Regions from separate parts of the Paenibacillus sp. A3M_27_13 genome, predicted to be linked through region 1. Evidence: predicted binding sites of a transcription regulator. Region 1 holds the regulator's gene; each other region holds the start of a gene.
What was found. The regulator LexA, encoded in region 1, represses DNA repair genes until DNA is damaged. The targets are predictions, from matches to a motif close to CGAACATATGTTCG.
Positions count from the first base shown of each region.

Region 2: a site for LexA is predicted at 4,405-4,418, ahead of addB (helicase-exonuclease AddAB subunit AddB). Genes of this name have one in related genera too.
Region 3: a site for LexA is predicted at 2,021-2,034, ahead of NLX82_RS03020 (YhjD family protein). Genes of this name have one in related genera too.

Region 1 is NZ_JANAVE010000001.1:296,035-306,953, reverse strand. Features, by position in the region: gene NLX82_RS01365 (hypothetical protein) at 1-1,052, shown strand, start outside; gene NLX82_RS01360 (hypothetical protein) at 1,067-1,453, shown strand; gene NLX82_RS01355 (CPCC family cysteine-rich protein) at 1,950-2,219, shown strand; gene NLX82_RS01345 (hypothetical protein) at 3,105-3,212, shown strand; gene NLX82_RS01340 (PLAT/LH2 domain-containing protein) at 4,069-4,560, opposite strand; gene NLX82_RS01335 (hypothetical protein) at 5,260-5,400, opposite strand; gene NLX82_RS01330 (hypothetical protein) at 5,441-5,605, opposite strand; gene NLX82_RS01325 (hypothetical protein) at 5,842-6,144, opposite strand; gene lexA (transcriptional repressor LexA) at 6,426-7,052, opposite strand; gene NLX82_RS01315 (LysM peptidoglycan-binding domain-containing protein) at 7,241-7,609, shown strand; gene NLX82_RS01310 (DUF896 domain-containing protein) at 7,718-7,924, shown strand; gene NLX82_RS01305 (hypothetical protein) at 8,046-8,555, shown strand; gene NLX82_RS01300 (HAD family hydrolase) at 8,711-9,505, shown strand; gene NLX82_RS01295 (1,2-dihydroxy-3-keto-5-methylthiopentene dioxygenase) at 9,605-10,147, opposite strand; gene metH (methionine synthase) at 10,429-10,919, shown strand, end outside.
Region 2 is NZ_JANAVE010000001.1:977,862-988,780, reverse strand. Features, by position in the region: gene mtaB (tRNA (N(6)-L-threonylcarbamoyladenosine(37)-C(2))-methylthiotransferase MtaB) at 1-1,173, shown strand, start outside; gene NLX82_RS04350 (NUDIX hydrolase) at 1,278-1,712, shown strand; gene NLX82_RS04345 (Na/Pi cotransporter family protein) at 1,702-2,724, opposite strand; gene NLX82_RS04340 (class I SAM-dependent rRNA methyltransferase) at 2,868-4,247, shown strand; gene addB (helicase-exonuclease AddAB subunit AddB) at 4,485-8,051, shown strand; gene addA (helicase-exonuclease AddAB subunit AddA) at 8,048-10,919, shown strand, end outside.
Region 3 is NZ_JANAVE010000001.1:634,258-645,176, forward strand. Features, by position in the region: gene NLX82_RS03010 (YitT family protein) at 1-421, opposite strand, end outside; gene NLX82_RS03015 (DMT family transporter) at 885-1,775, opposite strand; gene NLX82_RS03020 (YhjD family protein) at 2,083-2,484, shown strand; gene NLX82_RS03025 (spore germination protein) at 2,708-4,171, shown strand; partial or broken gene NLX82_RS03030 (GerAB/ArcD/ProY family transporter) at 4,164-4,901, shown strand; gene NLX82_RS03035 (GerAB/ArcD/ProY family transporter) at 4,922-5,254, shown strand; gene NLX82_RS03040 (Ger(x)C family spore germination protein) at 5,251-6,372, shown strand; gene NLX82_RS03045 (transglycosylase domain-containing protein) at 6,387-8,912, opposite strand; gene NLX82_RS03050 (DNA polymerase IV) at 9,129-10,397, shown strand; gene NLX82_RS03055 (stage VI sporulation protein F) at 10,546-10,833, opposite strand.

The DNA of each region.
Region 1 (10,919 bases):
GTTCCATAAACCTTTCAGCTAAGTCTACAAACTTGGCTCATTCGCTACATATTCGAAGCAAAATTCCGCTTCATTCGCTTCCTTCAGTTATATACAATGCGGATAATTCCAACATGCTGTACACATGGGCAAACGCAGAATATAAACCTGATAGTGAGGACTACTATCGAAAATGTAACATCCAAGTCGTGAGAAATGAAAACGCGATCCGTGATATTACGTTTACACACGCTTATGTAGATAAGTATCAAGAACAAATTGATACCAGCAAAGAGATTCTTGAGTTTGAACTTGTTTTAAAACAAAAAGAAGATCAATTGGGAAAAATTCAGTACACTCCTCAGTTAGAACTTAAGGAAACAAGAGAACAGGATCAGCCTGATGTCTCGCAAAAAATACTAGAAGGCGCATATAGTAAGAATATGTTAGTGTATGCAGGAAATAATACTTTTCCGTTTGAAAATCCTATGGTAGAACTAGAAAAGACTTGGGTACGAGGCGTAGAGAAGGTAAAAGATTCGACAGACACTGTAATACATTTTCCTGATCGTAAAGCATTTACATTAGTAGCTGTTCCTATAGCTCGAAAGAAGTACGGGGACATCACAGCCAATTTACTTCAACATTCCCTTGATTACAAACCAGGACATTTACACTTTAATGAGTGGTCGTATGAGGCGCAGCAAATTAAAAAATCCAAAGAACATAATATGTATGTAATTGATAAAGCAGTACAAAAAGCTAACGACAAAAAAGTTAAAAGTTTTTCAAGTGAGGGGTCTATTGCAATTGAAAGTGACAGAGATTTGTATAACGCTTTTCACAAAATGAAGTACAAAATAGATGGAACATATGTAAAAGGACAATGGGAAATTACTACAATATATTATGATAAATATAATTTTGAATATAATTTTAAACAAATGTTTACTGGGGACAACAAGCTCGGTTGGGCTGCGGCCAACCTAACAAATTTAATGGAATCATGGGGAACACTCAATGAGTATACATCTTATGTTACAGTAACTGATACAAAAAAGGCTTGGAAGTGAGGTGTGAAGTGCAGATGAAGCGCAGATACATCTACATTTTGATCTCTCTACTAGTTATAGCTACTACTTTAATTTTTCTGGCAAATTCTGGAGACGACACAATCAGGAAGTACCCATATGGCAAAGATACGTTAGAGTTTTTTGGAGATGGGACTTTTCAGATTTACAGAGGAGGAGGAGCCGGTGAGCCTCCAATACTATACACTCATCAAATTGAAGCTCCAAATTCAGTGATTGATAACGTTCTGTCTTATAAAATAGAAAAAAATATCGTATACGTGGTTGGTGAAAAAGGCTTCATTAAATTGGATTCAAGTACCAACACGTACGAGCAAAAGAAACGGATTTCCGACTTTACTTCCAAAGATAGAGAAATATTCAATAAATTAATAGAAAAATAGAAGTTATCATAGCAAATGTGTTAGAAAGGGAGCTTTAATTTGTTCACTAAGGTTAAGTTAATATGCGCTTTAGTTGAGTAATTGTTATGTAAGTATTCTAAATTTATAAAGAATGGTTAACCACCAGTGGTGATTTTATGATTATTAAAATTGAAGGTCACTTTTTTCAAAATTTGATTACTGGTCACCAATGCACACAAGAAGAACTATATCAAAAGTATATACAAGCAAAAATGATAACTCTTAATATTAGAGATTTACCTGATATATTTTGTCGACTTCATAATTTTAATCGATTGCGTTTTGAAGATGACACAGAGGTTGGTTATGTGATTGATACAGATACAGACAGGATATACAGACCGATATATTGATGTTTAAAGCGATTTATCCGAAAGAGATCTTCCTATCTCCTTAAATTACAAGTAATGAAGGACTCACATAACTGGCTGACAGAACAAAAAATAGATACATAATAAGGAGAGGTCTTATAGCGGTGGGAAAATATACTTGTCCTTGCTGTGGTTACAAAACCTTAAACGATGAACCGCCTGGAACCTATGATATTTGTGAAATTTGTTTTTGGGAAGATGATGGTATTCAGTTTGCAGATCCTGATTATGATGGTGGGGCAAACATAGTATCTTTAAGACAGGGCCAGCAAAATTATAAAGTATTTGGCGCTTGCGAAGAAAAATGCATAGAGTTTGTGAGAAAAGCCTCAGATAAAGATATACGCGATACGAACTGGGAACCCTATAACTAACTGAAACGTTAGTTCTACTTGCCATCTAATGTTAAGAGGAATTTTCTTGAAGTTTTTGAAGGAGCAAATATAGATATGTGGGGTGGCACTGGAACGCGCCTAAGGGTTTAATCGATTAGCCAGGCAAAGAGTGGTACAAGGGCTTCTTCGGGGATTCCACCACAAATACGGCCTTTTTTATCGTTGGGGATAAGATCAAAGTAACAAGCCAAGGTACTTGGAACTGGACAGTACGTTTAATATCGTAAGGCGAGTAGCCTGACCTTACATAAATTCTTTTGAAATATCACCAAACCGTTGCATAATCCGAAAGAATGGGTGATACCCTACTGGCATGCGCTGACGGGATGTTTATTGTTTTGGAATATAGTAGAATTCATTAATTGAGTCTTGAGGAGTGAAAAATATATACTCGAAGCCATAACTCAATGCAATTATATTGAATTAAGGCAGATATAAAGAAGGACTCTATCAGCTAAATGCTGTAGGAGTCCTTCTTGTTGTTCTTTAGTTGTGGCAATAGTAAAGGTTCTTCATCAGTGGCACCTTGCTGGATACGCTGGTAAAGTGTTTTTATTTTCCTAGAAGTCCATCCCATAAACAAGACCTCGCATAGCCTGTGGAGTAAACAAAGGAGGCGTTACGTGTGAGAGGAATAGAAAGAGGCTACGAAGAGACGGCCGGGAAGATTTGGACATCGATAGCTGCTGTCTTGGCACTCTTCATTTTGTTGGTAATCATCTTGAAATTAATTCTTTTATAAAGATTATTAGGCTCTACCGGTTTATCTGGGTGTGAGCCTTTGTTTTGTTTACCTGCATGCCCTATCACTGAACGTATTTATACATATATTAAGGTGAACGACAAATAAAGGAGGTTTAAGACATGGGTGCATATGAAGGTGCAGGTGGCGGCGGTGTATGGACTTCTACAGCGGCAATTTTAGTGCTCTTTATTCTCTTAGTTATCATCACTAAATCACTTTGGGTTTAATTCGTGAAAAGAACTGTTGGATAATACCACTTCACTCATGGATGGCAAATAGTTGAACTCAATGAGCGCATAAGCTATTTGGCAATAGCTACAGTATTCGCTTCTCTTTTGGCGAATACTTGGTGGATTTCCTGCCATAATAGATTTGCGCTTATTGTATTTTGTAAGAAGGGGAATGTTTCATTGAATGGGTATAATCCTTCCTAATACCTAAATTTAATCTCAGATAGGGCCTTATTAGTTTGCAACAATAACTGGTATGAGTCTTTTATTTGCGATAATACGCACGATACTTTGACACATCTTTCAGTATAGTATTTAGAAGATTTATTATACTTTGGAGGTATCCTATGATAAGAGAATTGGCTTGAGGGTTAATTGCTTTCACTGGCGGCTATTGGGGATGAGATTATTGTGAAAATACAAGAGAGTAATGTAACTGTTGATCATAAGTACAAAGTGGTAAAGTAGAATACCGAACTGTTCGCAGCTACGCTAAGTCAGGTAGATGGAAATAATAATCCAATATTCGAAAATGTACATGATCAACTTAAAAGTATTGGGGCTAAAAGAGACATGCTAAATCGAAAAAATTAGGTATTGTGTTTTAATGCTTGAATTCTTTTTAAAGCTATGATTTTCTTAGTAGATTCAATATATTTTTCCAACGGCCATTTCTTAGCTTTTGTTTATATAGCAAAATCATATAACATTTTTCCCATTAGTGAGTTTATTCTTAAAATTGATTCTTGAGATGGGGTTATAATTACGGCGATACAATTTTAGTAGGATTATTCATCCAAAACTAAAAGACTCTATCCAAATATCGACAGAGTCTTTTGTATGAATATTTGTTTTAGGATGGAAAAAGTGTTTCGGAATCTGCGGAACCGCCGTCACCAAGCCAACGGTTAGGACCTGCAAATGAGAAAGTTTTCCCGTTTCCAGATATTTTGACATTAGCGATTTTCCAACCTGGTTTATACCCAGATCCATCAGTTCTAATAGTAATTTTTCTGATGTCACCTAGGTTACTAGTGCTGATTCTTGTTGTATCGGAATCTCCTTGTTCAAAGCTACCATTGAGTGTAGCGGTAGCATAATCTCCATTAGAACCATACAGAGTTATAGAGATGTTCGAGTCTGTTCCGGCATCTTTGAGATTGGCCGTATTTACAGTAGCGACATATTCAACATTAGCAAAAGGCGTAACAGACTCTATACTTCTATTTGAGTCTTGTAATGAACTATAAGTGTCACTTGTGACCTGATCTGCAAAAGAAGGTGCAGCAAAAGCTACAGATGAGATAAGCATTGCTACTGATGCTAGTAAAGATACTTTTTTCATTAAATTGTTACCACCTTTCTAGTATTTGTATTTAATGTTATACATGTGTAATGTATTTGTACATAGTTCATTGGTTGTGAAGAGAAATTTTTTTCTTGTCTTTGTTTGTTGTATTTTATCTTTATATGTCGGATATTAGCTTTCTAAATAATCATGTAAGGGTATGATTATTTAGAGAAGGATTTTTAGCGCTTATCCAGAATGAATTGTCGAGTTGATCAACATGAATCATACATATGAAGTGTTGATCCAATATCGAATTGTTTTCAGCTGCATTAAGTCAGATAAGAGCATCTGTAGTCCAGCCGTTGAGTAGGATATGATGGAGTTTGTGGAATACGGTGGTGGGCAAGTGGGGCCTTATAAAGTTTTAAAATAAAAAATTGAGCAAACAATGCAGCAACGTACAAACCATGGACGGATATACAGCCGGAATACTTAAGTTAAAAAAGCTGAAGCAAGTTTGAGGGCTATAGGTGTGGTCAGTTGTACACAAAGTATTTGAGTCAAGAATGCTGCTGCTTTTGACTGGGTACCATTTCGCTTCTGTTTTAACCAGTGGAAGCATAGTTGAATATGTATGGTATTTAAAAGGAAGGCAACTGAATTTAGCAGTTCTATGGGATTTAGGAGTTGGGTGTATCGTTTAACACAAAAAAAGCAGGAAGAATCCTTCCCGCTTTTGCTTGAAAACGATTATTAACGTCTGCGTTGTCTATCATTTACGCTAAACAGATTAACAGCCAGTGCGTTACCTCTTGCACGCGCAATGGCTCTTTGAGTGGAACGGATGTTTAATCTTCTTCTTCTTAAATCACGTTTGCAATGTCTTCTGTTCATAATATCACCTCCCTTCAAGAAATGAAGGTACGGTTAAATCTTAGTGGCGTTTATGCTTACGCTTGGAAATTTTGATATTCAAGGCATTGGTTGCTAGTGCATTTCCGCTTCCTGTTTTAGCAGCTGCGGCTTGAAAGACTTTAACGACCAGATATCTGTTTTTCCCGATGCGATGCTTATACGTTTTAACTCTATTTCTGATCATCTGCATATCTCCTTTGCTTAGTTCTGCTATATACATATGTCAATTGTGATAGTAATGTATCAGCATAAATCTATTAAAAGCAAAAAGAAGCTAGTACCTATATTCCTAATGGATAATAAAAAAACTCATGCGAACCTGTCTTCGCCTTTTCAACTTTACGTTGCAGGAGAATGTTACAGGCAGGTCGGCATGAGTCTAATAGTGTAGATAAAGATAATAGGCAGTTAGTATGAAAATTATTTACTATTAAGAGTGTTAAGTTTTTTCTCGTAGTACGCCTCTTGAGCAAGAATATGATTCAGTTGTTCAGAGAGCTGTTTATATTCTTGGCTGTCTTCTGGATAATTATTTCTTTCGAAAATTACAGCTTCGAGTTGCTTTTCTAAATACCTGAAATGGATAAGTATTTGTATATACTTAATACGGTCATAGGTTGTTATGTGGGAGTTCTCTTTTGCATACAAATGATCCATTGTTGGAACTACACAGCTTATGGCGATAAATATCACAACAAACGCTGAAATTATAATTTTTTTCATTTAATTCCTCCTACAGAGCTATAAGTAATTAATATACCATATTTATCTAAAACAAAGAAAGATCTATTAGTTTTGCCCATGACAGTATAGCTGCTCAAGGTCAGTGGGGAATTATTTGAGATGAGGAGGCTGATTTTTAGTAGAAAAAATAGGGATAGGTTGCTGAAATGAAAAAAAGTTGTGAGATACATAATAAACATAATAGCAATACAAAACCGGCTTGCCCTAGGCAGCCGGTTTTGTATTAGTGGATAGAATAACGGGGAAGAAAGAACGAGAAATCAGTGGAAGTCCCGGAAGAGTCCTACAACCTTGCCCAAAATGCTGACGTGTGTCAGGCGAAGCGGTTCAAAGGCTGGATTTTCAGGTTGAAGCCGGATATGATCCTTTTCTTTGTAGAAGGTTTTAACTGTAGCTTCGTCTTCATCTGTCATAGCTACAACAATATCACCATTATCAGCGGTCTGCTGCTGACGTACGATTACATAGTCTCCGTTAGCAATACCAGCTTCAATCATGCTTTCGCCTACAACAGATAACATGAATATTTTATCCTCACCAACAAAGTGTTGGGGAAGAGGAAAGTAATCTTCAATATTTTCTGTCGCCGTAATAGGAAGGCCAGCAGTTACTTTGCCGACGACGGGGACACGACTAATGGAGTAATTAATCAAGTTGCTGTTATCCGATTCGTCTTGACCGAGTAACTCAATAGCCCGTGGTTTTGTAGGATCGCGGCGAATGAGTCCTTTTTTCTCTAAACGATCCAAATGACCATGAACCGTAGAACTGGAGGCTAATCCGACAGCCTCGCCTATTTCGCGTACAGAAGGGGGGTATCCCTTTAGACGCACTTCATTGCGGATAAATTCAAGAATGGCCTGCTGGCGGCTCGAAATCTTAGACATACCGTATCAACCCCATTTAGTAACGTTTGGGAAAATTATAGCATAGAACCTCCGTTCGTACAAACATAAGTTCTAAATAATCCCTAAAAATAATTACGAACTTTTGTTCTCTTTTCTATTGAACAAAACAAATGTTCGTGTTATATTGTGAAAACATAAGAACAAACGTTTGGAGGACACAGCCAATGATGAAATATAGCACTTATCAAAGTATTTTTCCGATGAATTTAGAAAATTTACAGGAGACTCGAAAAGAGGGTAGGGCACGTTTTATGCAGATTATTACCAATACTCTTTTACTTAAGCTTCTTATTATAGTGATTGTTGCTTGGATTGCAGGGGCAGGTGTACTTACAGTTTTCGCGGCACCTTCAGCTTCCAAGGAAGAAGTGACTAAACTGACCGTACAACCTGGGGATACGTTGTGGGAGATTGCCGCAAATCATAAACCGGAACGAATGGATACACGGGTATATATAGAAGGAATTGTGCGGATTAACGGTTTGGAGGATCGGGGAGTGCAGGCAGGTCAGGTACTCAAGCTTCCTAACTTCTGATCTATAGACTATTAGAGCTTGTCAGGGAGCGTAATACGGGAGCCTTGACAAGCTCTTTTCTACATGTCAAAGTGTATTATATCTTTGCTTTTATGGAGGGGACACAATTTGGATATAGACAGCTTGGTACAGCGCATTAATGAATTAGCGCGCAAAGCAAAATCCGAGGGTTTGACGGAAGAGGAAGCCACAGAGCGCGCCAATCTTCGGGAAATTTATTTAGGTAACATTCGCCGTAATTTTCGGCAGCAGCTTGAGACGATTGAATTTGTGGACGATGATACATCGAAAGGAAATGACGGGCTGAAGCATTAATGTTGTTAAAGCGCCCAAGCCTGCAATTTGCCTTTTGTTTTAGGTACCTTTTCATGGTATCTATATAGATCAGTTTTGAGGCAATTGTTTTAATGTAATATATCTGGGAAGGAATTGAGAGATGGCCCGATCATTTGAAAGAAAAGTACGCAAAAACACAGCGCATTTAAATAAATCGCGCAAAAAGCAAGGCATTCAAACCATTAGCGGCGCAGGTTCTGCAATGGATATTTTCCGTGGCCGTAACATTACTGTGCCAATTATGCTGGCTGGTCTTTCTGTATTGTACATGCTTATGAGTTACTTTTTGACTAAGACCGGTATGCGAGGGATGGATTGGCTTGTATTCGGCTTGTACTTGATGCTGGCTGTTATCTTTTTCATCCGTCGTCCTTATTTGAAAGTGGGAAAGGATACTCTCTATATGCTGAAAGGTGGTAGAGAACGTCCAATGACGGCAGGGGACATGAAAGCCATCAAGATTGAAAAGGGTTACGTAACCGTTGAAAGAAAAGGTAAGGGTGGTAATTTTATTTTCACAAAATCATTAGGTCGCTATGACACGGATGCCATTGCAGAGCGACTTGAGAAGTTTGCGCTATCCAATCAGATACAGGTAGACAAGAAATAACTGATTTAGCCTGTAGCTCTGTAACAAAGGCCGTATGATGTTATTTCATATAACATGCTGCGGCCGCTTGCTTAATATGGGCACACATAACGATTCAAATGCTTAATCAAGCAAATAGGCGTACATATACTGTGGAAAGAGAGTGGATAATTCAGATGACGATTCAGGCGGTAATGTTTGATCTTGATGATACCCTTTTGTGGGATGAACGTAGTGTAGAAGAGGCATTTGATGCAGCGTGTCAAACAGGCTCCCGTGAAGCAGGCGTTGATCCAAAAACTCTGGAGGAAGCCGTACGTAAGGAAGCACGCGCTTTGTATGAATCCTATGAAACCTTTAGTTTTACTCAAATGATCGGCATTAATCCGTTTGAAGGATTGTGGGCGAATTTTACAGCAGGTGAGCAACCTGAATTCCGCCAATTGGAACAGTTGGCCCCTGTTTATCGAAAGGAATCATGGCGCAGAGGACTCCAGCAACTAGGGATAGATAATGAGAAGTTGGCGGAAAAGTTGGCTACCCAATTTGCTTCGGAAAGACGCGCGCGTCCACATGTATATGAAGAAACGTTCGAGATTCTAGAACAATTGAAGGGACATTACAAGCTGTTATTGCTGACAAATGGCTCCCCTGATCTACAACAGGAGAAACTGGATGGAGTTCCTCAATTAGCTCCTTTCTTTGATCATGTTGTCATTTCAGGTTCATTTGGTCGAGGCAAGCCTGATCCGTCTATATTCCAGCATGCTTTGGGGCTTCTTGGTATTGAGCCTGAACATGCTTTAATGGTAGGAGATAAACTGACGACTGATATTCAAGGAGCGTTGGCAGCAGGTGTACACTCGGTCTGGGTGAACCGAAACACTAAAACCAATACCACAGAGATCAAGCCGAAGTTCCAAATCAAGCATCTGTCTGAATTGGACGGAATTATTCAATCGTTAAACTAAGAAATCAATAGTCTTTAGAAACGAGTATTAAGAAAACTCCCTTCGCTATTGTTACAAAGCAGAGGGAGTTTTTTTATTCACACAAGGATAAATTCGTAATTATGCTTTAATGAAGGTTGGATCTTCATACGGTTCGGCAATCCAGCCATTTTCTTCGATGAACAAGCGGATTGCGACGATCTTTTGATTCTCCATTAAAGTGAAGAAGTGAGGTATATTTTCAGGTACGGAGATAACGTCCCCCGGTGAAAGCTCTACGTTAAAATAGCCGATCTCTTCAGGGCCTTTAATGATGAAGATGCCTTTACCAGCGACAATGGCACGGATTTCATCCTCGGTGTGGGTGTGAATTTGCTCAAACTTGGCCAGCAGCTCGTTCAAATTCGGCGTTGCTTCAGATAAAGTGATAACGTCCCATATTTTATATCCGCGACGTGCGGCTAAATCCTTGATTTCGGGTTCAAATGTTTTGAGAACAGCGGCCTTTTGATCATCTGTTAAGGTAAAGTTTTCTTGCAGCTCCCCAGACAATTTGGAAGCATCCCAATGTTCATACAATATCTCGTGACTCTCCAGAAATTCACGTACTTGTTCTTCACCGCTAATTCGTTCATTGGTATTACGTATTAAGATTTCGGCCATATATATATACCCTCTTTTCCACTTGGATTAATGTTGTATAAAGAATACCATGTCTTGAAACGTTGTACAATACAGGATTTCAACATTTTATAATGCAAATGACCATAGCTAAAGGATGCAGGGTTAAGTACGCTCTATAATGCTACAAACTATAAAAATGGATAAGAGAAGTCATTTTTACAAAGAACAACCTGTATAAAACGTATGTTTTTACTTCAATCTATCTAAATGATACGGTTTCTGCTAAACTAGGATTTAACGTTTTGCGGGGGTGAAGAAATTTGGATAAAGTTAGCTTGCAGGATGCATTACAACGAAGAATACTCCTTCTTGATGGGGCCATGGGCACCATGATTCAACAGGAAGACCTTTCCCCCGATGATTTTGGTGGGGAAGAGCTGGAGGGCTGTAATGAAATGCTGGTCTTAACGAGACCGGATGTCATTCAAGGGATTCATGAAGCATACTTGAAGGCCGGAGCAGATCTAATTGAAACGAATACATTTGGAGCAACATCCGTCGTTTTGGCGGATTACGATATACCAGAACGTGCCCGTGAAATTAATCTGGTGGCGGCCAAACTGGCGCGTAACGCGGTGGATAAATACAGCACTGCGGACAAGCCTCGTTTTGTAGTAGGAGCTATGGGCCCAACCACGAAAACCTTGTCTGTCACAGGTGGGGTTACATTTGCTGAACTGATTGAAAGCTATCAAGAGCAGGCCTTGGCGCTTATTGAAGGCGGGGTCGATGTACTGCTATTGGAGACCTC
Region 2 (10,919 bases), 680 kb from region 1:
AGTCGTCAGATCATTCGCCGCGCGATTCGCCGGAATCCAGATGCCATTGTGGCAGTGACGGGCTGTTACGCCCAAACTTCTCCTGCCGAAATTATGGATATTCCTGGCGTAGATCTCGTTATCGGGACTCAGGATCGGGACAAAATCATTCCGTTCGTGCAGGAAATTCAAGAAACGCGTCAACCGGTGAACGCCGTGCGCAATATTATGAAAACGCGTGTATTTGAGGAAATGGATGTGCCTGATTTTGCTAATCATACTCGGGCCTTTTTGAAAATTCAGGATGGGTGCAATAACTTCTGTACCTTCTGCATCATTCCGTGGTCGCGGGGTCTATCCCGTAGTCGTGATGCTGCGAGTATTATTGCACAGGCGCGTCAACTGGTACACGCAGGCTACAAGGAAATTGTACTCACAGGTATCCACACTGGGGGTTATGGTGACGACATGGATAATTATGACCTATCTGATCTGTTGTGGGATCTGGAGAAGGTGGAAGGGCTGGAGCGTATCCGTATCAGTTCGATTGAAGCCAGCCAGATTGATGAAAAAATGCTTGATGTACTGAACCGTTCCACCAAGCTGGTTCGTCATTTTCACATACCGCTTCAGGCGGGGGACGACACCGTGTTGAAACGGATGCGTCGCAAGTACACGACAGAAGAGTTTTATAACAAAATGCTTATGATTCGCAAGGCAATGCCAGATGTAGCGATTACTACGGATGTGATTGTCGGCTTCCCTGGGGAGACGGATGAAATGTTCCGCAATGGCTATGAGCTGATGAAAAAAATCGATTTTTCAGAAATGCACGTGTTCCCGTACTCCAAGCGCAGTGGAACTCCTGCGGCGCGTATGGAGGATCAGGTGGACGAAGACGTGAAAAATGCACGAGTGCATGAGCTGATACAACTGTCAGAGCAAATGCAACTGGCGTATGCTGAGAAGTTTGTAGGTCAGGTGCTGGAGGTCATTCCGGAAGTTGCGCCGAAAGGGACCGAAGATAGCGGCATACTCCATGGATATAGTGACAATTATATCCAACTGGCGTTTGAAGGTACTGAGGATCTGGTTGGCAAGGTATGCCGCGTGAAGCTGACGAAGGCAGGTATTAATGAAAGTGAGGGCCAATTGGTCCGCGTACTAGAGAATGGGCTGCAAACAGCTCTGTAAGAACAAAAAAAGCCTGAACAGGCAATAGAGATGGCAGACAAGGATTTCGCCTTTCCTTACAGAGAGGACGGAATCCTTGTTGCGCAAGGAAGGGAGATTACAGGATGGCAGCAAAAAAGGAAATTTCCGCAGGCGGCGTTGTGTTTCGCAAACAGGGGGAGCAGCTTGAAATTCAGCTCATTACTGACCGATATGGTAAGGTATCCTTGGCTAAAGGGAAAATGGAGTTGGGAGAAACAATCGAACAGACGGCTTTACGTGAAATTCGCGAGGAAACAGGGTTGAACGGGCGGATTATCCAGCATGTAGATATGATTGCTTATACGTATCAGCATCCAGAATTTGGGGAAGTAGATAAAGAAGTACACTATTATCTCGTAGAGGCACTGGATGGGGATTTACAGGCACAGATCGAAGAAATTAAAGGAGTTGCGTGGCATACGCCTGAGGAAGCATGGCGTCTCCAGCGCCAGGGTGGATATGACAATAATGATGTCATTTTAAGCAAGGCGCTGTCCATGCTAGGAATTAACGTTTGATTCTGTCGGGAGATATACGATCCTCTAAACGCGTCCACACAGGTAGATAGCAGAGAGGCAAAACCAGCAGAGAGCTAATAACGTTAAACAGAGTTTGGGCATGGGCTACCTTGGCTCCGGGCTCGGTAGATATCCAGGCAGCGGCCATCTCCAGACTAGGGATCAACGGCATAAAGAGCAAGGCTCCGCCTACGTTCAGCAGCACGTGGGACCAGGCCACAAATTTGCCGGACACGCTGCCGCCAACAGCGGCAATCAGGGCGGTTACGCAGGTGCCTACATTGGAGCCGATGACGATGGCGATCCCCACATCGGCTGGCAAGGCTCCCGCAGCGGCAAGGCTAATCGCCATGCCAATGACGGCTGCGCTACTGTGAACCAGCGCGGTCAGACAGGCTCCAGCAGCGAAGGCCCACCACATGTTGGCCGCAGCGTGATCAAGAAACCAGCGGAATAGTCCGGCCTGCTCAATCCAGGGGCCGACTGTTTGCATTACGCGGATACCTGCCAGAATCAGCGAAAATCCAGCAAAGACGAGGCTGATATATTGTACAGCCTGCGGACGGCTAAGCCCATTGGAGCCGGGTGAAGCTCCAGCGGACGCATACTGGCGACTGGGGACAGCTTCACCCCACAGGACGGCAGTGCTCCAGCATAGCAGTGAGCCGCAGAGCAGCGGAACAGCCAGCATGCCAAGCTGGAGCCCCATCAGCTCAGTGGTCAGGCAGGTGCCGATATTGGTGCCGAGAATGATGCCGAGCGTGCGGCCGTAGGTCAACAGCCCGGCGTTGACCAGTCCGATCGTCAGCACCGTTACGGCGGTGCTGCTTTGCAGCAGGGCCGTAATGCCTGAGCTGAACAGCATGCCCCGCCAAGGTGAAACTGTGGCGCGGTTCAGCCAGCGGGTGAGGAAGGGACCGGCCAAATGCCGGAGGGCTGCTTCCATCAGCTTCATCCCGCCCAAAAAAATAAACAGCCCGCCGCACAGTGGGAGTATAACATGTATAAACACGGGCATAGCCCCCTTTTCTAGGTGAAAATACTTATGTAACAGCCTATGATCTGTCGGGGACAGCCATGACAAGCATGGCTGAGCTCTTTTTTACGGAACGATATTAAGGACTTTGAGTAATCCAAGAATGGGAGTGAAGGATTTTGCCTTCAGTAATATTAGAACGCAGCCGTAAAAAAAGGCTGGAGCACGCACACCCTTGGGTGTTTAAAAACGAAATAGCCAAGATCGAAGGGGACCCAGAGGCAGGCGATTTGGTCAGTATCGTTAACCATCAGGGGCGTTATTTGGCGACAGGTTACTATAATCCAGCTTCACAAATTACAGTGCGTGTGATGTCCTACGAGCCGCTGGAAGCAATGGATCAAAACTTTTTTGCCCAACGCTTTCGCAAATGTCTGGAGCACCGCGAACGTTTTGTGACCGGGGGAAACGCTTATCGGTTGGTGTACGGCGAGGCTGATTTTTTGCCTGGACTGATTGTAGATCGATTTGGTGATGTGTTAGTCGTGCAGTTGTTAACGCTTGGCATGGATCGGCGCAGGGAAGAAATCAGGGATGCGCTCGTTGAAGTAGTGGGTCCTGTTGGTATATATGAGCGAAGTGATGTATCCATCCGTGAGCTGGAAGGATTGGAACAAACGAAGGGTCCTTTGTACGGTGATTGTCCGCGTCATGTGGTAGTGACGGAAAATGGCCTGCAAATCAAGGTTGATATTGTAGAGGGCCAGAAGACGGGTTATTTCTTTGACCAGCGTGAAAATCGTGCGGCCATAGCACCGTTGATGACAGGTTGGGGAGCACGTAGTGGAATTACGCTACAAGAAGTAGCTGCAGACTCAGGGGATGCGGGCACAACGGTCATGAAGCCAGTGAATAAAAGTGGTAAGGTTGTTGAATTCCCATTCTGGGATGGCGCAACCGTATTGGAATGTTTTTCGCACACGGGAAGCTTTACGCTCAATGCATGTAAACATGGTGCTAAAAAAGTAACTTGTCTTGATATTTCTGAGCATGCGATTGAAAGTGCGCGGGATAATGTCAAGCTGAACGGTTTTGAGGAACGCGTCGAGTTTGTCGTCGACGATGCTTTTCAATATTTGCGCAATCAAGTGAAAGGTGTAGAGGAACGCAATGCACGAGCCGGGGGCAAAGGAGATACATCCAAGCCGCTGACAGCAGGTGGCGGACGCACCTTTGACGTGGTCATTCTTGATCCGCCAGCCTTTGCCAAAACGAAGAACGCTGTCAAAGGAGCTACACGTGGATATAAAGATATCAACCTGCACGGGATGAAGCTGGTCAATGAGGGCGGCTATCTGGTGACTGCGAGCTGCTCGTTCCATATGCGGCCAGAGTTGTTTTTAGATACCATTAAGGAAGCGGCGGCAGATGCCGGCAAAATCCTTCGTCTGGTAGACTGGAGAGCGGCTGGTAAAGACCATCCTCAAATTTTGGGTGTGGAGGAAGGCCATTACTTGAAATTCGCCATCTTTGAGGTGCGCAGCCGGACACAGCTGTAGGTTTCATACAAGGTCAAAGTCAATCGCCTTTTTGGTGATTAAATAGGTAAAATAGACTCGTTTAGGTATAAATCAGTCCTGTAGAGAAGGCATGCACCAAGCCAATCTGCGGGACTGATTTGTTTTTTTAGAGGGAGGAAGAATTGCTACAACATGGCAAACGTACGTTCTTTTCTCCCTTGCCTGATATGCTATACTGTTTAATAGAATGTTGTTCGTTGGAAAGGAGGCCGCATCATGTCGGTTCGCTTGTTGATTGGCCGCTCTGGGAGTGGTAAAAGTACGTTAATCCGCAATGAAATGACGTCTATGTTACGCGAGGAGCCGCTAGGTAAGCCTATGCTGTTACTTGTACCGGAGCAATCGTCATTTGCTTCTGAGCATGCGTTACTTACAGAAGCCGGAAACGGTATTCAGGGGTCGGTGCGCGCCCAAGTGATGGGATTTCATCGTCTTGCCTATTTAGTTATGCAGGAAACCGGGGGTTCAGCACTGGTGCCTGTAACGGAAGAAGGCAAGAAGATGCTTTTATATAAAATTATTCGTCGTCGCAAGGATGAACTGAGTTTGTTTAAGGATTCGGGAGACCAGCTCGGCTTTGTGGATCGGTTGAATACATTGTTTACGGAGCTAAAGCAGTATGGAAATGATACTCGGTCTGTACCGGAGCAACTGGAGCGAATGAACGCTGCTGGAGAGTCAACTCCGATTTTGCGCGGCAAGCTCAAAGATATCAGTCTAATCTATGAGGATTTTGAACGAGAGCTGACGCTTAAATATATTGACGGTGAAGATACGCTGCGCATGCTGGCAGAACAGATTGCTGAGTCTTCCCTTGTGCGTGGGGCAGATATTTGGATGGATGGCTACCGCAGGTTTACACCACATGAATACAAGGTGGTGGAGCAGCTTATGCTGCACGCTTCTTCGTTGACGGTGGCGCTGACTTGCAACCGCAGCTACGAGAGCGGACAGCTTCCGCATGAGCTGGATTTGTTTCATCCCTCAGCGGCTACGTATGTAAAGCTCAAAGGAATGGCAGACGAGCTGATGATAGAGACGCAGACACAATTACTGCGCCCTGATCCGCTGCCGAGATTTAAGGAGCGTCCGGCGTTGGCGTATTTGGAGGCTAACTTTGAACATCGTACAGGGTTACGGAATCAGGAACAATGGATGCGGCTGCAGCAGCTACGAGAGCAGTGGACAGAAGAACAGCCGGAAGGCATAAAACTGTACACTGCGGCTAATCGCCGTGCAGAGCTGGAAGGGGCTGTACGCGAAATGCGTCGTCTGGCCCGAGATGAGGGCGCTCGTTATCGGGAGATGGCCCTGTTTGTACGTCATATTGAAGATTATGAGCCATGGGTGGAACCGATATTCAAACAATATGAGGTTCCAGTATTTCTGGATCAGCGGAGAAGTGTTTTGCATCATCCCTTAGTGGAATTGATTCGGGCTTCGCTGGATATCGTGCAGCGTCGTTGGCGATATGAGGATGTATTCCGTGCGGTCAAAACAGACCTTCTCCTGCCGCTGGATGGTCGGGTAAGTCGTGAGGAGATGGACCGTTTGGAAAACTATGTACTAGCCTGCGGAATACAAGGCAGCCGTTGGACAGACGGTCGCCCGTGGCAGGCTGTGCCCAGCTTGTCACTGGAGCTGGAGGAGCAGGAACGGAGCCGTCAACGGGATGAAACGTTGGATTTGATGGAACTGTGCCGGGATGTGATCGTGACGCCTTTACGTGCGTTTGAGAAACGTGTCGGCAAGGCACGAACTGCACTTGAGAAGTGTGAAGCGGTATATCTGTTACTGGAGGATGCAGAAATCGGCCACAAGCTGGACGCCTTCATTCATCAGGCAGAGGAAGCAGGAAAACCTGAGCAGGCGAAGGAGCATCGTCAAGTATGGGATGCGGTGCTTGAACTACTGGATCAAATTGTCGAAATGATGGGTGATGAGAGGCTGGATACCTCTTTGTTTGCGGGTGTGCTGGAAACGGGATTGGCTGAGTTCCGTATGGGACTTGTTCCGCCAGCTCTGGATCAGGTTCTAGTCGGAAACACGGACCGTACACGTGTGTCCGGTATTCAACATGCCTTTGTACTAGGTATGAACGAAGGTGTGATGCCGGCTGTGTTCCATGAGGACGGTGTGCTGAATGAGCAGGAGCGTACGGCATTAAACGAACGAGGCGTAGAGCTGGCGCCGGATATGACAAGACGTCTGTTGGACGAACGTTTTCTCGCTTATACGGCCCTTACTTCAGCCGGTAAAAGCCTGTGGATGAGCTATGCAGTGACTGATGAAGAAGGGAAGTCGTTGCTGCCGTCTGAGTTAGTACGACATGTGCGGCACCTGTTTCCTAGTCTGGACGAGCGTCCACTGGCTGGATACCCTTTGCCTGGGGATGCTTGGACGACGCAATGGGAGTATGCTTCTCATCCGTCCGAGGCTTTACCGCAGCTCATTGCGCAATTACGGCATTGGCGGCGTGGCAGTGACATTTTATCCCCTTGGTGGGAGGTATATAACTGGTACGCAAGCCAGCAAGGGCGTGAGAAGGACAAGCTGCGTCAGCTGTTGACCTCACTTTTTTACGAGAACCATGCCGAAATGCAGAAGGAAACGAGCCGCCGTCTGTACGGCAGCAAGCTGCGTACCAGCGTATCTCGTATGGAACGTTTTGTGGCATGTCCATTTTCGCACTTTGCCTCTCACGGTCTTCGTTTGAAGGAACGTCAAATGTATCGCCTGAAGGCCCCGGATATCGGACAATTATTTCATGCAGCGCTTGGAGAGATGGCGATCAATTTGCGTAAACGCAATGTCAGCTGGGGCAGTCTCAGCACGGAGGAATGCCGCCAAGAGGCGGAAAGTACAGTGGAGCGTTTGGCTCCTCGTCTGCAAGGCGAGATTTTAATGAGCTCCAAGCGGTATGGCTACATTTTGCGTAAATTGAAAGACATCGTGAGCCGTGCCTCGTTGATTTTAGGTGAACATGCGCGAAGAGGTAGCTTTGAGCCGATTGGGCTGGAGTTAGACTTTGGGCCGGGTCAGCAGCTTCCTCCGTTAAGCTTCCGGTTAGATAACGGCGTTGTAATGGAAATTGTCGGACGGATTGACCGTGTAGATGTGGCAGAGGGAGAAAAGGGGTTACTTTTGCGTGTCATCGATTACAAATCTAGCCAAAAGGATCTCAAGCTGCATGAAGTGTACTATGGCCTGTCCTTGCAGATGCTCACCTACCTGGATGTGCTGCTGAATGCGGCGGAGGAATGGTTGGGCGAGACAGCTTATCCAGCGGGTACACTGTATTTTCACGTCCACAATCCGATGTTGCAGTCGCCTAACGGTCTTAGCGCAGAACAGGCCCGTCAGGAGCTTTTAAAACGTTTTAAGATGAAGGGATTATTGCTCGCGGATCGGGATGTAGTTGGGCAAATGGATACAGCATTGGACAAGGGATATTCCTCTATTTTACCTGTTGCGGTGAAAGCAGACGGCAGTTTTTATAGCAGTGCTTCGGTTGCTTCGCCGGAACAGTGGGACAGCCTGCTAGCTTCGGTACGTCATAATATCCGGACGATTGGCACACGGATGACAGAGGGCGATGTGGCCATTGAACCTTATCGTATCCAGCAAGAGACGGCTTGTACCTTCTGTTCTTTTAAGCCTGTTTGTCAATTTGACGACAGTCTGGACGGTAGTGGCTACAATCAATGGGGTAAACCCGGTAAGGATCAGATCTGGAATCTGCTGGGTCATACACAGGAAGGGAAAGGAGGAATGGACCAATGATAGGCACGTCAAACACTAAAGGCATGCCGAAGCCGGAAGGCAGTATGTGGAGTGATGACCAGTGGCGTGCAATTTCGGAATCTGGTAATAACATGCTGGTCGCGGCAGCGGCAGGGTCTGGTAAAACAGCGGTGCTCGTAGAGCGTATTATTCGTAAAATCGTCGATCCCCAGCTCGGCTTCAGTGTGGATCGGTTACTGGTAGCGACCTTTACGAAGGCTGCCGCCGCCGAAATGCGTCAACGGATACGCGAAGCGTTGGAACGTGTACTGGAGCAGGAACCGGAAAGTGAGCATGTACGCCGCCAGCTATCGTTGCTGAATCGGGCCTCGATTACGACGCTTCACTCATTTTGTATGGAGGTCATCCGCAGGCATTATCAGGCCATTCCCCTTGATCCCGGTTTTCGGATTATGAATGAGCATGAGACAGAATTGCTGCGTCAGGAGCTTCTAGAAGAACTGTTTGAGGAGAAATATGAGGCTCATGATGAAGGCAGTACATTCCGCAGACTGGTCGACTGGTTCAGTGGAGAACGCACCGATGATGCAATGTACGTGCTTGTTCAGCGGCTGTATGATTTTTCTCAAAGTCATCCTTGGCCAGAACATTGGCTGCGGGAGACAGCGGCAGCATTTCGTGTACAGGATGTAGCCGCTTTGGGAGAGACTCCCTGGGTTCGCAGTATTTTGGCGGATGCTGCACTTTCATTGCGTGGAGCAGCGAGCTTGCTGGAACAGGCGCATGAAACAGCTATGCAGCCTGGCGGTCCTGCACCTTATGCCGTGACGCTGCAAGAGGATGCGGCGATGGTGAAGGGATTGTTACAGGAGCTGGAGACACAGCCGTGGGCATCTCTATATGATCATTTTCAGACAGCTTCCTTCGGTAAGCTCAAGCCCGTCAAAAAAGATCAGACCGAGCCTGCATTGCAGGAACGGGTTAAAACGCTGCGTGAAGCAGCCAAAAAAATGATTACAGATATGAAGGCTTCCCTGTTTGGCAGGAGAGCAGAAGCCTATTGGGAGGAGCTGCACGCCGCGGCTCCGCTGATGGACGAATTGATAGAAACCGTGATTGTATTCGGGGAACGATTTCAACATCACAAGCAGTCAAAAGGGCTGGTGGACTTCGGGGATTTGGAACATTACTGTCTGAAAATATTACGACATCCCGATTCTACTCCGTACAAGCTACTACCTTCCGACGCTGCGCTCGAATACAAGGCGCAATTCGACGAGGTGCTGCTGGATGAGTATCAGGATACGAATACCGTACAGGAAGATATCGTCAGGCTGGTATCACGGGAGGAACCGGGTAACCGTTTTATGGTGGGCGACGTGAAACAGAGTATTTATCGGTTTCGGCTGGCGGAGCCGGGTCTGTTTTTGAATAAGTATCAACGGTACGGCATGCAGGAGCAGGAAGATGGCTTATTAATTGATCTGGCGCGTAATTTCCGCAGTCGGGAGGAAGTTGTCGATGCGGTCAATTTGGTGTTCCGCCAGATTATGAGTGTGGATGTGGCGGAAATTGAGTACGATGAACGAGCGTGGCTGGTACACGGCGCATCCTATCCCGACCAGTCGGATCAAGACGCCGCATCTGTATACGCACCTGAGCTGTTGTTAGTTGATAAGGGTGGACATGGTCTTTCCGAGGCTTCGGAGCTGTCCGAAACGGGGGACGAATCTGCTTTACAGGAAAGTGAGCTGGCTGAGCTTGTGGAGTTAGAAACGGCACAGTTAGAGGCTCGTGCGATCGCGCAACGGATTAAAGAACTGACCGGAGACACTGGACAACCACTGTTGATTTACGACAGAGGATTAAAAGCGATGCGTCCGGCAGTCTACGGTGATATCGTCATTTTGCTTCGTTCCGCAAGCGTGTGGGCCCCCCTAATTGTGGAGGAACTGCGGCTTGAGGGCATTCCGGCCTCCGGGGAGCAGACGACAGGCTTTTTTAAAGCAACGGAAGTTGAGGTAATGTTGTCTCTACTGCATATTATTGATAATCCGCAGCAGGACATCCCGCTTGCATCCGTGCTTCGTTCGCCGATTGTCGGCTTGACCGAAGATGAACTGGCACAAATTCGGTTGGAGAAGCCGGATGGATTGTTTTATGGCGCATTACTGGCGGCGGCTGAGGCTGACCTACTGGAAGAAAGCGAAGAAGGGATTTCAGCTGACATCATGGAGTTGGATATTTTCCCAGAGGACTCTTTATCTTCATCTGACTTTGGTAATAGAAATGACGGGAATACGTTGTCTGCCCGACTACGTTCATTTTTGCGTAATTTGGAAGCCTGGCGGCATGAAGCCAGACAAGGCAGCTTAAGTGCATTGATTTGGAATGTGCTGGAGGAAACAGGATATCTGGATTGGGTCGGTGGACTGCCTGGCGGCTCACAGCGCCAAAGCAATTTGCGGGCGCTATATGACCGAGCGAGACAGTATGAGACTTCTACGTCCAACCGAGGATTGTTCCGATTTCTGACCTTCATTTCCCGTCTACGGGAGCGAGGCGGTGATTTAGGATCAATTAGCGGAGGGACTGAACCCGATCAGGCTGTCCGCATTATGACCATTCATAAAAGTAAAGGACTTGAATTCCCTATCGTGTTTATTGCCGGGACAGCAAAAATGTTCAATCAACAGGATCTCAATGCGCCGTTTCTTATGCACAAGGAGTTGGGGTTTGGTCCTAAATATGTGGAGGAACAAAATCGTGTCAGCTACCCTACGCTGCCTAATTTAGCGATCCGCCGACGCTCACAGCTGGAGCTATTGGCTGAGGAAATGCGGGTGTTATACGTGGCGCTTACACGTCCGCGCGAAAAGCTGATTATGACCGGAACCGTGAAGGATC
Region 3 (10,919 bases), 340 kb from region 1:
CGGTTGCTCCACCGAATCGCAGTACGATTCCGGCTCCCAAACCTGTAAGCACCCCACAAAGTAGAGCAGCTATCAGCAGATTTCCATGTAGATCTATAACCAGAGTCGAATACTTCTCAAATCCTGCATAAAACAGTGAAAAAGCGATGGCTCCGATTAACGCAAGCAGCATAAATCTTCTGCCCTTCAGTACCCATGCCAGCAATATGACGGGAATATCAAGCAGCAACATACTCCATGCTGGAGATATGCCAAACGCGTAATGTCCCAGCAGGGCCAAGCCTGCAAATCCGCCTTCTGACAAATGATTTTGAGCATTAATGTGATAATACGTAAAAGCTAAAATGCATGTTCCGAGCAACATGACAGCAATCTGTCTCAGTGCTCCATTGTTCACGATAGATTCGTAAGTTTTCCTCATACAGGCTCCCTCGGTTTCTCGTAAGTTTAGATGTGGATGAACCCACTCTTACGGAAGCTACCGGGTAAGATGTGCCTGGAGGACTTGGTCCTTCGCATGTACAATCCCCTCTTCCGCAGAGTTGGCTTTCGCAACTTGACGTTACTCCGCGGAAAAGCTAAGTATAAGACAGATCAAATCGTTTCCAAATCGTCCTTTGGGGAAGTATCCTTCGGGGACACATGGTATCCTGATCCTTTCTTTTGTGGAATAAAACTCCGACATTTCTGTGGTACATATAATTCTATAATTTATTATACCACACCTTGTCACCTGCTAAACAGCTTGCTTTTTTGCTGCACCATATTTTATTTTATGTGTGAGCATGCTTTATTGTATGTGCGAATTAACGCATTATACCGTAGGTTTGGCGAATGCACATTTAATATAATAACCAAAGCGTATTTTATTTCTGTTTAGATTATTATCCACTTAATTTGGCGGTTCTACGCTGGTTGGCCATAAACACGCCTCCAAGTATAAGGACCAGCCCGGTCAGAACGTTCCAGCCGATATGTTCATTCAAGAGCAAAAAGCCCCATACGATGGCACTTACTGGTACAAAATACGTCACCGAAGAAGCAAATTCCGCACTCCCCCGCAAAATCATGTAGTTGAACAAAATATATGCTACTCCTGATCCCAAAACTCCCAGTCCTATAAGAGAACCCAATACACCTGGGTCAGAAACAATCGACAAATCAGGTCTCTCCACAATTGCCATCATAATGCCACCCCCTACCGCAGCACCAAACAGTGTCGAAAAAGTAGCCTGATACATGGAAAGATTGGAGAGAAAACGTTTGGAGAGCTGTGTTCCAAATCCGTAGCAGAGAGTCGCAAGCAGCATACATCCAAAACCCACAGGATCAACAGAAATAATAGATGCAGGATTAATACCCAATAAAATAATGATTCCTACAAAAGCGAGACCCATTCCTAACCACTGCATTCGATGAAAAATAGCCCCGAAAAAAACAAGCCCCACCAACATGGTCCATATTGGCGTGGTGGCATTCAATACAGAAGCCATGCTGCTAGCTATTCTGGTCTCGCTAAAACCGATCAATGTCCATGGCAAAACCATGTTGACCAAAGCTACCAGAATAACCGATTTCCACGGAATGCTTTTGATTTCAAACGGCCTGCGCATAAGTAGCATTAATAAGACGATAAAAATAAATCCAAAGCTGGATCTGAGAAATACAATCGTCCACGGCCCTACTTGATGTAGCAACAACACCTTGATAAACATAAACGAACCGCCCCAAATGAGGCTCAACAATAATAAAGCTGCATATAACGAACGTGACAATATGTATACCTTCTTTCTCTACTTTCTTAAGTTAAATAGTAAAGGCTGACCGCAGCCAGAACGATCTCCCCTTTTATGTAAGTTTTTATCCAATAGCTTAACATAAACTCTGTTTGACTGTCATTGGCGATAAACGCATGAATTCTTTACACAAAGGCACATAGGATATCGCTCCCTACCACTTTTCCATTAATTGATGATTGCTTTAGTAATGGAAAAATTCCTATGATGGGGGAGGTATAAACAGAACGTATGTTCTATATACTGATTATATATTGTATTCTTACTCGGAGTAAAGGAGATTTTTATGCCAAACCAAAAGACACTAAACCACAAGAATAAAGCTCCTTTGCCTTCTGAAGAAGACGCAGGGCTGATCAAGATCTGTGTACTTCTAACTCTTGTGCTGGATGTGCTGGAACGAGACATTCGTATTATAAATACCTCTCCTCTAAAAATGCCCGATTTGTATGTTCGTAGCCTGACTGGAGTACAACAGCGCGTAGCTGTTCAATTAGCAGAGACAAAGGCGCGAATGAAAACACTAGGGGTTAAAATTTACAGCGAAATCCGAAATCATGAAGGCATAGAGGTTTTGTATGTATGCCGCGGCTATCAAAGGCGTTTTTTCATGCTTTCATCCTTTGCCCGCAGCGAGGTCCGACGGAAACTGGGACATTATCTGGGAATTGACCCCACCCAAGATTAAGCCCCCTTGTAATCTCGTCTCTGGTTCTTGCACGATTAATTTTCATTCCCTGCAAAATAACCAACCCACCTCCCATTTATCAACCTAAATTAAATTCTAGTATAAAACTATTGCGTTACGTGAAGTGAAGGTGATTCGAGAATGGATAAGTCACCATATCATGGATAAACTCAATCCATTTGACACACATTATGCCTATCTCATCCAAAAAGGAGGTGCTCTCTTGGCTGGACATGACGCAGCTTCCGTTGAATTAAGTAGGAATGTTTCCTTTATTGAGCAAGCCCTTTTTTATACGGATGATTTAAAAAAGCAGGCGATTTCCGTTGACGGCAAAGACGGTATGCTGCTCTATATTGATTCGCTCGTAGATCAGGAGATGATTCAAACTCATATCCTGAGTGCCTTATATGAGAAAACCGATGCAGTCTCTCATCAAATGTTCACCACCTTAAGCAGTCAAAAAGACACCGACCTTCAAAATGCTGCTGATTCGCTTATCCAGGGATATTGCATTTTTATGATAAATGGAGCGGAAGGATTTTTTATCCTTTCTTCCGAAAAAACGTATGCTCGCAGTACGGACGAACCAGAAAACGAAGGGATTATTCACGGACCGCACAATGGATTCATTGAGCAGTTATCCATCAATCTGAATCTGATTCGCAAACAAATTGTCACACCGTCACTGGTTGTACGCTACTTTTATGTGGGATCTAAAACCCGGACTAAAATCGCTATTGTCTATGTTCAAGACTTGGCTAATCCTGAGCTAGTGGAAGCAGTGAAAACGAGAATTAAAGCGATCTCCTCCGATATGGTGCTCCCCCCCGGTTTTATTCAAGAGTTTATTGAGGACAACCCTTTTTCCCTCTTCCCTCAACAGCTCAGCACGGAACGACCGGATCGTGTGACCGCCAATCTAATGGAGGGACGCATAGCGATTTTGGCTGAAGGTAGCCCAACTGCTCTAATAGCTCCCGTCTCTTTTTTTGCATTTTACCAAAGCCCAGATGATTATCACGGCCGTTGGATTATTAGTTCATTTCTAAGAACGATTCGAATGATGAGCTTTTTGATCGCTTTTACGCTACCTGCCATTTACATTGCGACGATTGCTTTTCATCCAGCTATTTTGCCATTAGAGCTGGCGCATACCATCAAAAAATCACTGGAAAACGTTCCATTCCCAGCGATTGTGGAGGCTATGCTGCTTGAATTGATCTTTGAGGTGCTACGAGAAGCCGGGGTTCGTCTACCCAGTCGGGTTGGTCAAACTATTGGAATCGTTGGCGGTCTCGTCATCGGAGATGCTATCGTTCGGGCTGGTCTCGTGTCGTATACGATGATCATCGTCGTCTCGTTAACAGCCATTTCTTCTTTTTTAGTGCCTTCTCATGAAATGAGCTCAGCGGTTCGTATCCTTCGTTTTCCGATGATGACTGCTGCAGCCTTGTTTGGATACATTGGCATTGCTTTCGGTTTACTTTTTCTTACCATCCACCTTTGCAAGCTGGAGACCTTTGGTACGCCCTACTTTGCTCCTCTTGCACCATTCCGGCTCGGTGATATGAAAGATGTTTTTATCCGCTTTCCGATTTGGACATTCCATCAGCGACCATATGATTCCCAAGCCCAAAAATTGAAGCAGCAGAACGACTCTAGGAGCTGGAAAAGACGTGAATAAAGAAAGTACCATTGCATCGGGTCAACTGTTTTTTCTCATCATTAAGTTTGAGATTGGCGTAGATATTTTGTCACTTCCCTATCAGATGCACCTTTCAACTAAAGGAGGGGGTTGGATATCTGTCATTATTGGTGGCCTTTTGATTCAACTCATTATTTTGATGTGCTGGCTCCTGCTAAGACGTTTTCCCTCCTCTTCGATTTATCAAATATTAACCCAGATTACTGGTTGCTAGATTGGAAAAGCATTGACTGTGGCTTACATTGCTTACTATCTGCTCATGGGTACCTCGGTTCTTGTGAACGCTTATGACGTCATTAACCGCTGGATGCTGCAATATACTCCCCGTTGGGCTATACTTGCCCTGTTTTTGTTCAGTAGCATATATCTGGTTCGCGAAAATTTAAGAACGATTGCCCGAGTACTTGTTTTAATTTCATTTCTGATTTTTCCCATGATGCTGTTAATTAGCTATGGTATAAAGCAGTCCAACCCGCTTTATCTGCTACCTCTGACTGAGGCGGGATGGCCCCGTATTATTGTCGGTTCAAAAGAAACGCTCCTAGCGATGTTTGGTTTTGAGTTCATTCTTGTCGTCTTTCCCATGGTTGAGGGCAAAAGTACAAGCAAGCTCAAGTCAATTCTGGCAGCTAACGCGATCGTGGTACTATTGTATTGTTTTACCGTATTTACCTGTAAACCGTATTCAGCCCCCAACAGCTTGAATTAATGCCGGAGCCAGTCATTTATTTGCTCAGATCCATTCCACTGGGAACGATGGATCGGGTCGATTTTATTTTTCTGCCGATTTGGCTCATTTCGATCTTTGGAGCTATAAGTGGTTATTATTATGCGGCGTCTTACGGAATAAGCTATCTATTCAAGCAAAAAAGTCACAAAAAGGCGGTTTCCTTTGTTGTGCTCGCCTCATGTTGTATTGCCTATTTGCCTCAACGAAGAGAAGATTTCGAGCTTATTGGTTCCATAGCCAATAATTCTGCTTATATTTTCCTAATTGCGTTCCCTTTTCTGCTGCTGATCCTCTCCTATCTCTTCAAAAAAAAGGAGGGACCTGAAACATGAAAAAAAAGAGCAGAGCGCTTGGAATGCTAACTCTACTCATTTTTATAACAGGCTGCTGGGATCAGGACAATTTGAAGGATGCCCGATTGGCAAATGCATCGGCTTATGATCTCACTCCTGAAGGCATGTTGTTGCAAACGCTAGAGGTTGTAGACGATTCTCAAAGCAATCAAGGTAAAAGCACCAATGAAATTCACTCAGGCACCGGCCATTCCGTTCGGCAAAGTACAGACAAAATCCGAGCCAAAGTAACCGGGGATATCCGCTTTTTCAAATACGGAGTTATTCTGTATGGTACAAGCTTGGCCCGAAAAGATTTATATCCCTATCTGGATGTGCTGTATCGTGAGCCTGACCATCCGACTTCCCATGTCAAGGTAGCTATTGTAGATGGATTAGCTGGGGAAATAATAGATCAAAAAAGCATAGGTAGCCTCTTGATTGGCGAATTTATAACCAAAAAAATCAGAAGCCTTGAGGAAATGTGTATGTTCCCGGAAATGACACTGGAGACACTGCTCCCCCCAATGCTTGATCCGGGTCAAGATTTTGTACTCCCCTATCTTTCCAAAGAAGGAGAAGATATTACAGCACGTGGAATTGCCTTATTTCACGGACAAAAATTCACAGGAAGCCTAAGTAGTGAGCAAGGTGTTTTATATGTGTTAATGACTGGAAAGTGGAAAAATACAGCTCGCTTTGTAAAAAGGATACATCCCGGACCTGTCGGTGATGTGCAAAACTTTATTACGTATCAGGCTAAAATCCAGAATGTCAAACGTAGCCTTAAAGTGAACGTTCAGCGCGATGGACAAATTGATGTGGAGCTTAACCTAAAATTGCCTGTCGATATTGTTGAATATGCACGAAACCATCTTCAAGATAAAGCTAACGTACAGCGTCTGAACCGTCAACTTTCCGAAATCATGACCCAGGATGCGGAACAAATTATCCGTACACTTCAGGAAAATGGATGTGATGCCTTTGGCGTAGGCAGACAGTTGATCGCTCATTATCCAGCAGTATGGAAAAGTGTAGATTGGAATAAAGAATACCCCAATATCCGTTTTCATCCGCAGGTCACTGTAGACATTGTCGGGAACGGCATTTTAAACTAGGCCGTTCCTGTCGTTTAGTTTTTGGGTTGATCAGATATTATTTCAGGATAAACAACTTCGTCAGATTTGGTTTTTGGAGTCTCACTCTGGCTTTGTGATTCAGAAGGAGTCACCTGCTCGTTTTCAACAGAAGGTTGCGGAGTATCTGTAGATGGCAAATCTTCATTCTCATCAGGCATATCTATCTCTGTGCCTGCGTCAGGAACAGTAGGATCCGTTTCCTCTGGTGGAATTTTCTCTTGATCTATTGCAGGTACCTCAACCTCTGGGACTTCTTTTTCCTTGATATCTGGTTTAGACGGGACCACTGGTCTAGCAGAACGCGGAAGCTGTTCTCTTCCAACTTCGGTAGGCACATACTTTTGATTAAACCAGTCAGTCACGAGTTGACCCGATTGACGGGAATAACGCCCTGGCAGCTTACCTGTAAGGCTAGAAACCGTAACTCTTACAACACCTTCCGGCCGTATAAAGTGCTTTTTCTTAAAAAGCTCAGGCTGGTCCTTGACCGCCTCATTCATGATCAGTGCCCACACTGACTGTGCTCTGGAATGGCCTTCTTGAGATAATGTATTAACCTGTTGGCGGTAACCAGCCCAGACGCCTAGTGTAACGTCAGGTGTGTACCCCATAAACCACACATCACCAAAGTTTTGTGTCGTACCGGTTTTACCGGCGATATCAATGGCACCGTAGCTTTTAAAAGCATTTTGCAGGCGTTTGCCGGTTCCCCTCGGATCTGATATAACCGTTTTGAGCATATCCGTCATCAAAAATGCGGTTTGCTGCGAATATACACGCTTCGTCTGCGGTTTAAATTCATATACGATCTTCCCGTTGGCATCCGTAATTTTGCTGATCAGATGAGGTGCATTATATACACCCATATTGGGAATCGTTCCATATGCTGCGGTCAGTTCCTCGACGGATACCCCTTTGCTTAGTCCACCCAAAACCCCTGTCTGAGCATGTTCATCCTGCGGCTGAATCGTCGTAATTCCAAGAGAACGCACAAAATTCCAAGCATTTGGAATTTTAACTTCATATAGGAACAGCCTCAGCGCAGGGATGTTGATTGACCGATTGAGTGCTTCACGGGCTGTCATAAGCCCCTCGTACCGTCTGTTATAATTTTTAGGAATATGATAACCTTTACGCCCGTCTTTCAATATGATTTGTGAATCATCAATAAGACCGGCTGGCTGAGTGTAGCCCTTTTCCAAAGCAGGTAAATAAGCAGCAATAGGCTTCATGGCAGAACCGGGCTGACGTGTCATTTGAGTTGCATAGTTCATTTGCTCGGTATTAAAATCCCTGCCCTCGATCATACCGAGTATAGCCCCTGTTTTATGATCAATCATGATTGCTGCAATCTGCTCTAATCCCTTCTTCTTACTGTATGGAGAAAAATTTTGTGGATTGGCTGCAATCTGCCGCATATTGTTATAAATTTTCTTATTTATCGTTGTATAAATTCGATAGCCGGACCGTTGCAACTCTTCTCGCGTATTTTGAAGAAGCTCGGCATGCTCAGGCTTGGAAATCTCGGCTGCCGTGATATCGGGATTTTGCTGGAGCGCTAACAATTGGGCGGCTTCCCGCTCTGTCTCCAGCATCAAATAAGGGAATGTATTATAACTTTTTTCGCGATGTGGCGCAAGAGTGGCTTTCACATCAAATTGAAGCGCCTCGTTATATTCGGATAGCGTAAGTTTACCTGTTGCCAGCATTCTTCCCAACACGACACGTTGGCGCTCCATCGCTTTATTGAAGCCTTCTTCATCGAAGTTCCCTTTACCATCAAAAGCGGAATAAACAGATGGCAGTTGCGGGAGACCTGCCAAATAAGCCGCCTGAGCAATATGAAGCTTATGTAGATCACTTACATTGAAAATCCCTAACGAAGCAGACTTGATTCCATATAAATTGTAACCAGCGGAACCATTACCAAAAGGCATTTTGTTTAAGTAAGCCGTTAATATTTTATCCTTGCCCATAAACCGCTCCATACGCAGTGCCAGCAGCATTTCCTTCACCTTGCGACTGTCCGTCTTATCCAGACTGAGAAAAACCCTTCGGGCTACCTGCTGCGTCAGTGTGCTGCCGCCTGTTTGGCGGTTTTCATTCAAAAGCTTCTGCTTAACGGCACGAGCAGTTCCCTTTAAATCCACACCACGATGCTCATAAAATTGGCTGTCTTCCGTTGAAATGAGGGCGTCCACAATAGACTGAGGAACATCCTTCAGATCAACGAGCTGTCGATCCTCCTCCATGCGCATTCTTCCAACCGGAGTTACCTGATCATTAAAAAATACAAAGCTGGTCAGAGCGTTCTCATTTACCTTTTCATATATCAACTGACGTGATCGTACAGGTTCATCATGAACCAGTGCCGCCACATAACCGGATATAAGACCTCCAGCAAACAGCACTCCAAGTACACCCGCAAACGAGAACCACTTGATATTAATCAGCAAAACTCTGCCAAAAATACGCCACCTACTGCGTTTTTGAGATGATGGTCGACGTTTTGGGTTCATAAAAATGGTTTTCTCCCCTCAATATTCATTCATTTCCACTTGTTTTTGCTCAAGATATTATGATACGCCATGTTAGGTTTTCCGTAAACTGTAACGTTCCAAAAAATACATTTGTATTAGGAACACTTGTTCTGTATATAATACTACTATAAGAGTATACATTCAAGAATATTTTGGAAGGATGACCCACACATATCAGGAGAGGAGGTCGGATTTTTGAAGGAAAGCAGAAATAGAACCATATTCTTATCGGACTGCCAAAGTTTTTATACCAGCATCGAAAAAGCAGATGATCCCAAATACCAACATAAGCCACTCGTTGTGGCCGGTGACCCTGCACTTCGTTCAGGCATTATTTTAGCTGCGTGTCCGCTGGCCAAAAAATACGGTATATCTACAGCAGAACGCCTGGGAGAAGCGGTGAAAAAATGTCCTGACCTTATCATTGTACGCCCACGTATGCAGCATTATATCGATGTCTCATTAAAAATAACAGAAATCTATAATGAATATACGGATTTGGTTGAGGTTTTCAGCATTGATGAACAGTTTCTGGATATGAGCGGAAGCCTCTCCCTGTTCGGGGATCCGGTGAGTATTGCAAGTGAAATTCAGCAAAAGGTACTGGCACAAACAGGAGTATGGATTCGAATTGGCATCAGCTCAAACAAAATGCTGGCTAAAACCGCAACAGATATATGGGCTAAAAAAAATGACAGTGGCATTTTCTTGTTGCCTACATCCGATATTGCAGCGTTGCTGTGGCCTCAGCCAGTACGTCTTATGTTCGGCATCGGTTCGCGCATGGAACGGCATTTGGAGAAGCTTGGACTACACACCATTGGAGATATTGCACGTACTCCCTTACCCCGGCTACAGGACAGATTCCGGTCTCATTTCGGCAAGCAGTCCGATATTCAGGCAGAGGTGATATGGCGAACTGCTAACGGGATCGATCACAGCCCGGTCAAGCCGGAAACATTTAATACACCTCCCAAATCCATCGGTCATATGATGACTCTTCCCCGCGACTATCTCCAGCCTGCGGAAGTGGAAACCATCCTGCTTGAACTAACAGAGGAGGTGTGTCGGGACGCCCGCCGCAAAGGATATATGGGCTCGGTTGTGACTGTTCATTGTATATGCAGTCCCTACGAGGCACCAACCGGATTCTCCCGACAAATGAAGATACCCGATCCTACAAACCATACCCAAAAGGTATATGAAACCGTTAAAAAAATCTTTTATACTTTTTGGAATCATATGCCCGTGAAGCGCGCAGGGGTTACTTTAAGCGGATTGGTGGATGATCAACTGTATCAGCTGGATTTTTTTGAGGATCTGGAGCGATCCCGTGCTTTGGAAAAGGTGACGGACACTTTAAAGGATCGGTACGGTCAGTCCATCATCATGCGCGCATCGTCGTTAACAGATGCCGGGCAGGCCATGGAACGGTCTATCAAAATTGGAGGTCATTACAAATAAAAGTCTCATGATAAGCACACACTAGCTATTGCCCGGGGAATGAACTAATACAAACCAAAAAGGATTGCCTGATATCAGGCAATCCTTTTTCATCTCTGCTTCACAAAAAAACATGGAGAGCGCTTTGAAGCACCTCTTCAAATAGCAATCAACGGAACATTCCCCACAGCTTGATTAGATGGAATGTATTGGACGGATCAATTTTTTGTGCCAATACGAAGGCGGTCAATTGCTCCTCCTGTGCAGCCGTCAAACGCTCGTTTAAAATAGCAGAAGTGGACTTCACAAGATGACGCACCTTAGCTTTATTTTGCAGGTCCGCTTTAGTCACACCTTCAATCTGCTGCTTAACCCGCTCCTTGAGCGCACGATTCTTCATTTTCAACTTAATCCGCTCCACCAGTTGCGGACTAATTCCATATTGCTGATAGCTCAATGTTGCCACACCTCCCATATCATTCGGTCATTCCCAAATATATGACGGCCAGCCTGTCCATTGTGCCTATCTGTTTAAAACGTTTA